Regions from separate parts of the Streptomyces sp. NPDC007025 genome, predicted to be linked through region 1. Evidence: riboswitches for the same ligand, from Rfam matches in the RefSeq annotation. Region 1 holds a riboswitch; each other region holds the start of a gene.

The links. Region 1 has a riboswitch for cyclic di-AMP ahead of ACFYMO_RS27435 (M23 family metallopeptidase). Riboswitches for the same ligand answer to the same signal wherever they lie in the genome.
Positions count from the first base shown of each region.
Region 2: it holds a riboswitch for cyclic di-AMP, as region 1 does, so the genes downstream of both, ACFYMO_RS28700 (LysM peptidoglycan-binding domain-containing protein) here and ACFYMO_RS27435 (M23 family metallopeptidase) in region 1, are expected to answer to the same signal.
Region 3: it holds a riboswitch for cyclic di-AMP, as region 1 does, so the genes downstream of both, ACFYMO_RS13090 (M23 family metallopeptidase) here and ACFYMO_RS27435 (M23 family metallopeptidase) in region 1, are expected to answer to the same signal.

Region 1 covers NZ_JBIAFT010000016.1:65,669-69,050, reverse strand. The annotation lists gene ACFYMO_RS27445 (pitrilysin family protein) at 1-32, shown strand, start outside; gene ACFYMO_RS27440 (pitrilysin family protein) at 89-1,468, shown strand; cyclic di-AMP (ydaO/yuaA leader) riboswitch at 1,684-1,839, shown strand; gene ACFYMO_RS27435 (M23 family metallopeptidase) at 1,854-2,675, shown strand; gene ACFYMO_RS27430 (HPr family phosphocarrier protein) at 2,803-3,084, opposite strand; gene ACFYMO_RS27425 (GNAT family N-acetyltransferase) at 3,254-3,382, shown strand, end outside.
Region 2 covers NZ_JBIAFT010000018.1:9,378-12,759, forward strand. The annotation lists gene ACFYMO_RS28695 (glycosyltransferase family A protein) at 1-458, opposite strand, end outside; gene ACFYMO_RS28700 (LysM peptidoglycan-binding domain-containing protein) at 683-1,450, opposite strand; cyclic di-AMP (ydaO/yuaA leader) riboswitch at 1,455-1,631, opposite strand; gene ACFYMO_RS28705 (helix-turn-helix domain-containing protein) at 2,163-2,759, opposite strand; gene ACFYMO_RS28710 (ABC transporter ATP-binding protein) at 2,931-3,382, shown strand, end outside.
Region 3 covers NZ_JBIAFT010000005.1:457,903-461,284, reverse strand. The annotation lists gene ACFYMO_RS13095 (aldo/keto reductase) at 1-179, opposite strand, end outside; gene ACFYMO_RS13090 (M23 family metallopeptidase) at 370-1,656, opposite strand; cyclic di-AMP (ydaO/yuaA leader) riboswitch at 1,668-1,872, opposite strand; gene ACFYMO_RS13085 (PP2C family protein-serine/threonine phosphatase) at 2,062-3,357, opposite strand.

The DNA of each region.
Region 1 (3,382 bases):
TGGCGAACGACGACGAGGAGACCGGGCAGTGAGCGAGACACCGGCGAGCACGAGCCCCGCGGGCATCGCGGAGGCGGCAGGCGAGAGCATGGAGTTCCATCCCCGGCCGGCCGGCGGTGCTCCCAAGCCGTGGGCCTTCCCCACCCCCGAGCGCGGCACGCTCTCCAACGGGCTGACGGTGCTGAGCTGCCACCGGCCCGGTCAGGAGGTCGTCGCCGTCGAGGTGGACCTGCGCGCGCCGCTGGACGCCGAGCCGGAGGGGCTGGACGGCGTCGCCACCATCATGGCCCGGGCGCTGAGCGAGGGCACGGACAAGCACACGGCGGAGGAGTTCGCCGCGGAGCTGGAGCGCTGCGGTGCCACGCTCGACGCGAACGCCGACCACGCCGGTGTGCGGGTGTCGCTCGAGGTGCCCGTGTCGCGGCTGCGCAAGGCGCTGGGGCTGCTCGCGGACGCGCTGCGCGCCCCGGCGTTCCCCGACAGCGAGATCGAGCGGCTGGTGGCCAACCGGCTGGACGAGATCCCGCACGAGCTGGCCAACCCCGCCCGCCGCGCGGCCAAGGAGCTCTCCCGCGAGCTGTTCCCGGCCGAGTCGCGGATGTCGCGGCCCCGGCAGGGCACCGAGGAGACGGTGCGGCGCATCGACGCGGCCGCGGTACGCGCCTTCTACGAGGCCCATGTGCGCCCCGCGACGGCGACCGCCGTGGTGGTCGGCGATCTGGACGGGCTCCGCGACGGCGGCGTCGAGGCGGCGCTCGCCGAGACGCTGGGCGGCTGGACGGGCGCTGTGGTCGACTCGCGTGCGATGCCGCCGATCACCGCCGACGACACCGGCCGGGTCGTCATCGTGGACCGGCCCGGTGCGGTGCAGACCCAGTTGCTGATCGGACGGGTCGGGGCGGACCGGCACGACCGGGTGTGGCCCGCGCAGCTGCTGGGCGTCTACTGCCTGGGGGGCACCCTCACCTCCCGGCTGGACCGGGTGCTGCGCGAGGAGAAGGGCTACACCTACGGCGTCCGCGCGTTCGGGCATGTGCTGCGTTCGGCGGAGGACGGCAGCGGGGCCGCGCTGCTGGCCATCAGCGGCTCGGTCGCCACCGACGTGACCGGTCCCGCGCTGGCCGATCTGTGGCAGGTGCTGCGGACGCTGGCGGCGGAGGGGCTGACCGACGAAGAGCGGGACGTGGCCGTGCGGAACCTGGTGGGGGTCGCTCCGCTGCGCTACGAGACGGCCCAGGCCGTCGCGGAGACGCTGGCCGACCAGGTCGAGGAGCAGCTGCCCGACGACTACCAGGGCCGGCTCTACGCCCAACTGGCCGAGACCGGCACGGTGGAGGCAACGGCCGCGGCCGTCAGCGCGCTGCCGGCCGACCGGCTGGTGACGGTGCTCGTCGGTGACGCGTCCCAGATCGCCGATCCGGTACGGGAGTTGGGCATCGGCGACGTCAAGGTGGTCACCGGCGGCTGAACCCGGCCGACGGGCGCGGTACCGGGGTAGGAAGTGGGGCCCGGGAGGAGGAATTGCTCCTTCCGGGCCCGCTGTGATGTCCGCTTTCGTCGCGGTTGCTGACGAGTTGGAGTGTGGCGTACGTGACAAAGCCAGGGATTCGTTTGCCGCTCGGAGTTGGCCCCGATTAGCGTCATTGCCGCTGTCCGTCAGAAGTGACCGCACCCGCGGCCGACGGACCGCGATCGCCGAATCCCCGAGGCAGCGGCCGAGGGGGACCGGGGACCCACGTCCCATTGGGGTGAATCGGACGGCCTCGCCAGAGGCGGTCCGTAGGAGACCTTCCTGCTCCGAACCCGTCAGCTAACCCGGTAGGCGAGAAGGAAGGAAAGGAGTACGCCTCCCTATGGCGTTCACCCGTGCCACCGGCAAGCACAGGCGTCCGAGCAAGGCCCGCAGGACCGCGGGCGGGGCGGCCGGCATAGCCGGCCTCGCCACCGTGGGCGTCGTCGGGTCCATCGCCTCCCCCGCCTTCGCCGCGAGCGGCGGCCAGAGCAACGTGCCGCTCCAGCAGAACGCCGAGGTGACCGAGGCCGTCGGCGGCCCGATCTCGGACACGCTGGACGAGCAGGCGTCCGCGCAGGCCCTCCGGGCCGAGCAGGCCAAGGCCGAGTCCGCGGCCAAGGAGGCGGCTGCCGAGGCGAAGGCGGAGGCCAAGCGGAAGGCCGACGAGGCCCGGCGCAAGGCGGCTGCCGAGAAGGCGGAGAAGGAACGCGAGGCCAAGCGCAAGGCCGCGCGGGAGGCCGAACGCGCGAAGCTCAACGCCTATGTGCTGCCCGTCGAGGGCTCCTACGTCTCGACCGGATACCAGCAGGGCGGCGGCATGTGGTCTTCCGGCAGCCACACCGGGATCGACTTCCACGCGGGGATGAACACTCCGGTCCACTCGGTGGCCGCCGGTGAGGTCGTGGAGGCCGGGAACGGCGGTGCCTACGGCAACAACATCGTGATCAAGCACAAGGACGGCACGTACACCCAGTACGGCCACCTCAACTCGATCGGCGTCTCGGTCGGCCAGCAGGTCACCTCGGGTCAGCAGATCGGGCTCTCCGGCTCGACCGGCAACTCCTCCGGCCCCCACCTGCACTTCGAGGCCCGCACCGGCCCCGACTACGGTTCGGACATCGACCCGGTCGCCTACCTGCGCAAGCACGGTGTGAAGCTCTGACGCGCGAGTCCCCACGAGCACCGCATGTGGCAGGCCCCCGGTCAGGTGACCGGGGGCCTGCCACATCCGGGCCGCGGTGCCGCCGGCTCCGGCGGCCGCGGGAGGTGTGCCTGGCGCAGGCAGCCGTTCAGATCGTCTCCGGGAGCTCCTCCAGCCCGTCCGTGACCAGCTTGGCCAGCCTGTCCAGAGCGGCCTCCGCCCCGTCCGCCTCGGAGGCCAGGACGATCTCCTCGCCGCCCTCGGCGCCGAGGCCGAGCACGCCGAGCATCGAGGCCGCGTTGACGGGAGTGCCCTCGGCCTTCCGGACGGTGATCGGCACTCCGGTCGCCGACGCTGCGCGGACGAAGATGGAGGCGGGGCGGGCGTGCAGCCCCTCGGCCCAGCCGACGGTGACGCGGCGCTCAACCATGGTGTTGCCCTTCGAGTCGTACGAGGTTGTCTAGACCAGTCTTGCACGGTCGCCCGAGTCCGCCGTGAACCGGCGACGGCGGTCCCGGAGACGGTGCTCCGGCCGCCGACGATACGACGTCTCCGCACACCCCTGAGCACGCGCCCTCCCTCCGCCGTACGCTGGCCTCATGCCGAGTCCCGAGGAGCGCGCCTACCCGGCCCACTGGGAAGCGGACATCGTGCTGCGCGACGGCGGTACGGCCCGGGTGCGGCCGATCGCCCCGGACGACGCGGAGCGGCTGGTCAGCTTCTACGAG
Region 2 (3,382 bases), on a different contig from region 1:
TAGACACGGGAGGTGAACAGGTCGGCATCGGCCTGGTTCGCGCGGAACATGGAGCGCGGCACCCGGCGTCCTTCCGATGCCATTCGGCCGAGTACGACATCGGATGCGTTCACCTCGGCCGCTGCCGTAAGCCGTCGGAGCGCTTCGGGAGCCAGATAGTCGTCGGCATCGAGAAAGAAGACGTAGCGTCCGCTCGCAAGATCCAGACCGAGATTGCGCGGACCCGAGGGGCTCCCGGAGTTCTCCTGGTGGATCACCCGCAGAAGGGTCGGATGCTGTGCGGCCAGCCGGTCCACAAGGTCCGAGGTGCCGTCGGTCGAACCGTCGTCCACGACAATCATCTCGGTGGCGCCGGGTGCGAAGGACTGCTGTGCGACCGATTCGACGCAGCGCTCTATACAGGGCAGCGCATTGTAAGCGGGTGTTATCACGCTCACCATATTTTTGATCTCGCTCATGGCTCGACGGTGGCCATTCGGGCGTATCCGCGCCAGAGGGAAGCGGCGTTCGGGTGAATGCGGCCCGCGCCGTGGCGGGGGCGGGACGGAGGGTGCGTGTTGTGGTGCGCACGGCGACCGGGGCGGGGGGAGGGTGCTCAGCGGTGCCCGCCGGGCGGTGCCGCGAGACGGCGACTGCCCGCCACCGCGAGGGTGGCGGGCAGTCGCCGCGTGCGTGCTCCGGCTCAGTACGGGCCGTTCACGTTGTCGATCGAACCGTAGGTCTTGGCCGCGTAGTTGCAGGCCGCGACGATGTTGGCGACCGGGTCCCGCTGGTCGTAGGCGGTGCCCTCGACGTGGAAGGCGTCGAAGGTCGGCTTGATCACCTGGAGCAGGCCGATGGAGGGCGTGCCGTTCTGGGCGTTGATGTCCCAGTTGTTGATGGCGTTGGGGTCGCCACCGGACTCCCGGATGATGTTGCGGTGGATGCCGTCGTAGGTGCCGGGGATGCCGTGCTGCTTCATGATGGCCAGCGCCTCGTTGATCCAGCCGTCCAGGTTGGTGGACTGGGTCTTGTGCACGCCGCCGGTGCGCTCGGCCGAGCTGCGGTCGGCGCGCTCGGGCGTGGCGTCGCTGGTCTCGGCGGGCTTCGAGGCGGTGTCCAGCGTCAGCTTCTGGCCGGGCAGGATCAGGTCCGGGTCGCCGCCGACGGTCTTCTTGTTGGCCTCGTAGAGGGTGTTCCAGCCGCCCTCGATGTCGTGGTCCAGGGCGATCCGGTACAGGGTGTCGCCGCTGGCGACGGTGTAGGAGCTGGGCTCCTGCTCGGTCTTCACCTGCGAGGCGGCGCCGGACCGCGCGGACTGCGCCTGCTCCTGCACCTGCGCCGGGGCGGCGTGCGCGCTGCCCGCGGCCAGCAGGGGAGCGGCGATGCCCGCACCGCCGGCGGCGAGGGCGAGCGAGAGCCGGAGGCGGCGGGTGCTGAACGGATTACGGGCGTGAAGGCCACGAGACATGGGGGTGTCCTCTCCTAGCGCCTGCGAGGTGAGCTGTCGGATTCGGGCTGGAGTTGCCCGGCCATATCCGCTGTGCCGGGGCACAGCGGCCATGACTTCACCCCTAGCCGGGCCGCGGAGTGCGGCACGGCACGTAAGTGGGTCCCCCGCTCCTGCCGCGCGGTACTGGTGCGAATTTCCTAGCCGGGCGGCAGGATTCGGCGCCCCGGCAGCGGAACTCCGGCCGTTCGTGGAGGCCGGAGCGAGGACACAGAAACACAATGGATTGCCCGGATCAAGGCGCGCGATTCACATGCGGGGCGGCTCGCCGAAAATGATCTAGCAATTCCTCAACGCTATGCTGTGGATCATTTTCTGTGCGTAAAAAACCAATCTGCCGGTGTTTCGAAGGACTTTTATGGAAAGGCTTCCTGATGGCGCGCCAGAAGATCTTGCTGATTTCTCGGTCCGGTCGGTGTGTTTCGCGACACAGCGTACGACCGGGAAGGGCAAGTCCTGTATATCCGGACAATGCCGGTGAATACCGCAGAATGCGGCCGGTTGTCGGATCCTGCGCGGGGGCGGAGGTGCCGCACGGAAGGATTCTACTAAGCGCGATCGTACATTGTCGCGGTGCGAGGGTGCGGCCGTGGTCCGGAACGGCCGGGTGTGCGGCCGGGCGGTGGGGCCGGGTCGCGCACACCGGGGCTTCCGCGGCGTCGCGGCGGCGGCGTCAGTCCCGGCCGTCGAGCGGGACCCCGAACCAGCGGACGGCGATGGGCCGGGTGCCCGGTCCGGCTTCGGTGCGCTCGCGCCGGAAGCGTTGCAGCAGCTCCAGGTAGGCGTCGTGGAACTCCCGCAGTTCCTCCTGTGTGAGGTGGAGGGTGCTGCGGGAGCCGGAGACCCACTCGTCCTCCTCGGCCGGACGGTCCGCGTGGTGCCGGACCAGTTCGAGGTCCTCCCGCAGGTGCGCCCGGTCCAGCTCCTCGACCACTGCGCGCTCCGCGCCCGGCAGGTCCGCCCGGGAGGGGCGCCGCACGTCCGCGCCGCGTACGCCGCGCCACCAGCGTTCGCGTCCGTTCGTGTCGTGGTCGGGGTCGTCCTCGACGAGGCCGGCCCGGGCCAGCTGGCGCAGGTGGTAGCTGAGCGTCCCGGTGTTCTGGCCGAGAGCCGAGGCGAGTGCGGTGGCGGTCGCCGGGCCCGCGGCGGCCAGCCTGCGCAGGATCTTCAGGCGCAGTGGATGCGCCAGCGCTTTCAGCGTCGCGGGGTCGCTGACGGTGTGCTGTCCCTGGTGGGAAGCGGTGTGGTCCTGGTGCGACGACTCGGTCATGCCCCGAGCCTACCGCAGAGAAAACTATGCAGAGCTTCCTTTGCAGAGGTTTCTCTGCAATGCTCTCGGCGGGCCCCGGAGCACCAGCACCGGCCTCGCCGCCCGGCGTGACCGGCGCGCACCCGCGCGCCGCTTCCGCGCCGACCACTTCGAACACGTCAGGACAGACACATGGCCGATGAAGCCGTCCGCATGCGGCACGTCACCCGCCGCTACGGCACCGGTGCCGGAGCCGTCACCGCACTCGACGACGTCACCCTCGACTTCGGCCACGGCACGTTCACCGCCGTCATGGGACCCTCGGGATCCGGGAAGTCGACTCTGCTGCAGTGCGCCTCCGGGCTGGACCGCCCCACCTCGGGATCGGTCGCGGTGGGCGGGACCGAGCTGACCGGGCTCGACGAGACCCGGCTGACGCTGCTGCGCCGCGACCGCATCGGATTCGTCTTCCAGGCGTTCAATCTGCTGCCGTCCCTGACGGCCGAACAGAACGTCGGCCTGCCGCTGCGCCTGGCGGGCCGCCGACCCCCGTCCGCCCGTGTCGCGGAGGCGCTGGGGCAGGTCGGACTCGGATCACGAGCCCGGCACCGGCCCGCGGAGCTGTCCGGCGGCCAGCAGCAGCG
Region 3 (3,382 bases), on a different contig from region 1:
CTGTTGCCCTCCACCCAGGCCGAGTAGCCGTCGGCCGTGTCGATGACGTTGCCCCCGGCGTCGGTGTAGGCGTCGAGCACCGCGAACGAGGTGGGGGTGTCGGCCGTCCATCCGAAGACGTTGCCGCCGAGCACCAGCGGCGAGACGGACAGTTGACCGATCTTCCTGTCGGCATTCATCTGCATGCCGCGACCGTAGCGCGGGCGCGTGTGGTCCTGCGGGCGCGCACACCGGGCGGGCAGCAGGTCGTGCCCCGGTGCGGGTCCGCTTCGGGGCACGTGCGCGGGGGCTCGGCCCCTGACGTCCCGGCCTGCGCTCAGATCTCGGCTCCCTCGGCTCCCAGGTCTCCCTCGGCTCCCGTGCCGATGCTCAGACCTTGACGCCCTTGTCGCGGAGCCACGGCAGCGGGTCCACCGGGTCGCCGCCGTGCGGGCGGACCTCGACGTGCAGGTGGGGGCCCGTGGAGTTGCCGGTGGAGCCGACGCGGCCGATGACATCGCCGGTGCCGACCTTGTCCCCGGCCGACCTGGTCATGGACGAGAGGTGGCAGAACCAGAGTTCGGTACCGTCGTCGAGCCGGAGCACGATGCGGTAGCCGTACGAACCGGCCCAGCCGGCCTCCTTGACCGTTCCGCTGTGGACGGCCTTGACGGGGGTGCCGTTGGGGGCGGCGAAGTCCTGTCCGGTGTGGTCGCTCTGCCACATGCCGCCCGCCTGGCCGAATCCGGCGCTGAGCTGGAAGGAGGCCAGCGGTGCCGTGTAGCTGCGGGCGAGTTCGGCGCGGCGGGCCGCCTCCGCCTTGCGCTTCCGCTCGGCCTCCGCCTTGCGCTCCTGCTCGGCGGCCGCCTCGCGTGCCCGCTGCTGCTTCGCCTCCTCGGCAGCGGCGGCCCGTTCCGCGGCCTCCGCCGCTGCCGCGCTCGCGGCCTGCTGGGCCGCCTTCTCGCGGGCTTCCTCGTCCGCCGCGGTGCGGTGGCGTTCGGCCTGTTCGAGGATGCGGGCCCGCAGTGCCTCGCCGGCGTCGGTGGGGCCCGCCGCCCTGTCCTCGTCGGAGAGCCCGGCCTGGGTGAGGGGGGCGGCCTGCGCGTCGCCGGCGCCGCCGGAGTCCGTCGTGGCGTCGGCGGCGTCGGAGAAGAGGCCGCCTATGCCGGGCAGGTCCTCGGCGTCGGGCAGCCGGTCGGGGATGCTCCGGAGCGCGTCGGCCGCGGTGTCCACGTCGGGCACGGATATCGTGCCGGGGTCCCGGTCCTGGGCGGTGGCCATTCCGCCGGCGCCGACGGCTGCGATCATGCCGACCCCCAGGACGGTGCCGCCCCGCGCCACGCCTCCGGCGCGTTGCTTGGCGACTCGGTGCCGGCCGCGTACCGGAACCGTGGAGTCCGCTGAGGGGTTCCACTCGTCCCACGGCTCGTCATCGTCGGCACGGGCATCACCGTCGGCAGCGGCGCGGGCCTCCCCGGCGTCGCGCGCTTCGTTGTGCGGCGGCATGGGGCCGGGGCCGCCGGAGCCGGTGGCGAAGAAGTCGTACGTGGCCCCCGGGACGGAGTTCTGGGGCGCGGCCTGGCCGTAGGGCGCTGCCGGGCCGGCGTGGCCGGCGGGTGGGGCGTACGCGTCCGCCTGGGGCGGATGGCCGACGAAGCCCTGGGATCTGGAGGCCACGGGGGCGCTCTCCTTTCCTTCCTTCTCGCCTACCGGGTTAGCTGACGGGTTCGGAGCAGGAAGGTCTCCTACGGGCGTCCTCTCGCAAGGGCGTCCGATTCACCCCGTCCTCCTCGTCCGGCTGACGAGAAGGGGTGGTTCCCCGGTTCCCACGGTGCTGTGCGGCCGATCGGGTGCTGCTGTTGCACCGCGTGCGGGATTCGGCGACGGAGCACGGTGCCGTCTTCCGTGACGGCAGTGACAACCGTGCTGCGTTATCGGACGTTAATAGAACTGCGGCCGGGATTCCAAGCCGTTCCCCGTAATTGACGTGAGTCCCGCCCGGCTCCCCACCCGCCCAGGCCGTGCTGCTGCCCGGCCTGCGCGGTGTACGACCGGCCGGCGCGCCGGCCGACCGCACCGGGCTCAGGCGTCGCGCGGAGTGCCCTCCCCTGTGTCGCCCGGGGTGTCGTGGGCGACGGCGAGCAGGGCCATGTCGTCCGCCGACCGGCCACCGGTGTGGGCGGCGACGTCGACCAGGATCGTCGCCAGCAGCTCCTCCGGATCGGCGAAGGAGGCGCGGGAGAGTCGCTCGGCCGGCTGGTAGAAGTCGCCCTCCGGGTTGCGGGCCTCGGAGAGGCCGTCGGTGTAGAGGAGGAGCTGGGCGCCGCGCGGGAAGGCGTACTCGTCCAGCTGCTGGGGCCATACGCCCAGGTCGGTCATGCCGAGCGGGAGGGCGGGGGTGGTCGGCTCCAGCAGCACGGCCCGGCCGCGGTGCAGCAGCACCGGAGCGGGGTGGCCCCGGTTGACGACGCGCAGGACGACGCGGTCGCTCGCGGTGCGCCCCTCCGCCACCGCACTGTCCGGTCCGCCCGGGACATCCGGTCCGCCCGGTGCTCCGGGGTCGCCCGGTACACCTGGTCCGCTCGGCCCTCCTGGCCCGGGTGCGGAGGGAGTCGGGGACTGGGTGCGCGGGTCGACGACCTCGACCAGCACCGCCGTGCTGAAGTCCTCCAGCCGGGCCGCGCCCTGGAGGCGATGGGCGTCCCGCTGGAGAGCCCGGTCGAGGCGGGCCGCCACACCGGGGAGGGTCGCCTCCTGCTCGGCCGCTTCCCGGAACGCCCCGACCAGGAGGACGACGGCGGCCACCGCGTCGAGCCCTTTGCCCCGTACGTCGCCCAGCAGCAGCCGAACGCCGTACGGGGTCTCCTCCGCCGCGTAGAAGTCCCCGCCGATCCGGGCCTCCGCCTGCGCCGCCCGATACCGGGTAGCCACCCGCAGGGCACCGACGCGGGAGGGCGGTGTGGGCAGCACGGCGTACTGCACGGCCTCGGCGATGCTGCGCGCGGAGGCCAGCCTGCTGCCGCTGCGGATCAGGACGTAGTTCACGCCGACGGCGAGTACGGAGACGGTCACGATGGTGATGGACCGGGCCTCGGCCTCCAGCACATTGCCGGAGTCGTGGAAGGCGGAGAACAGGATGGTCGCCCCGGAGGAGAACATTCCGGTGAGTACGGTGCCGCGGATCGTCAGAAAGGCAGCGGCGGCCAGCGGGGCGGCGGCGAACGGCGCCGAGACGGTCACGTCCCGGGGCGTCGCGAAGTCCAGGACGATGCCCAACGCGCACAGCGCGGCGGGCAGCCAGCGCGCCAGGCGCCACAGCCGCCCCACGTCGCCGCCGTCCACGTTCACCGGCTGTGTCCCGGCCGCCCTTTCCCGCACGGTTCCAATCTGACCCGGTCGGGGG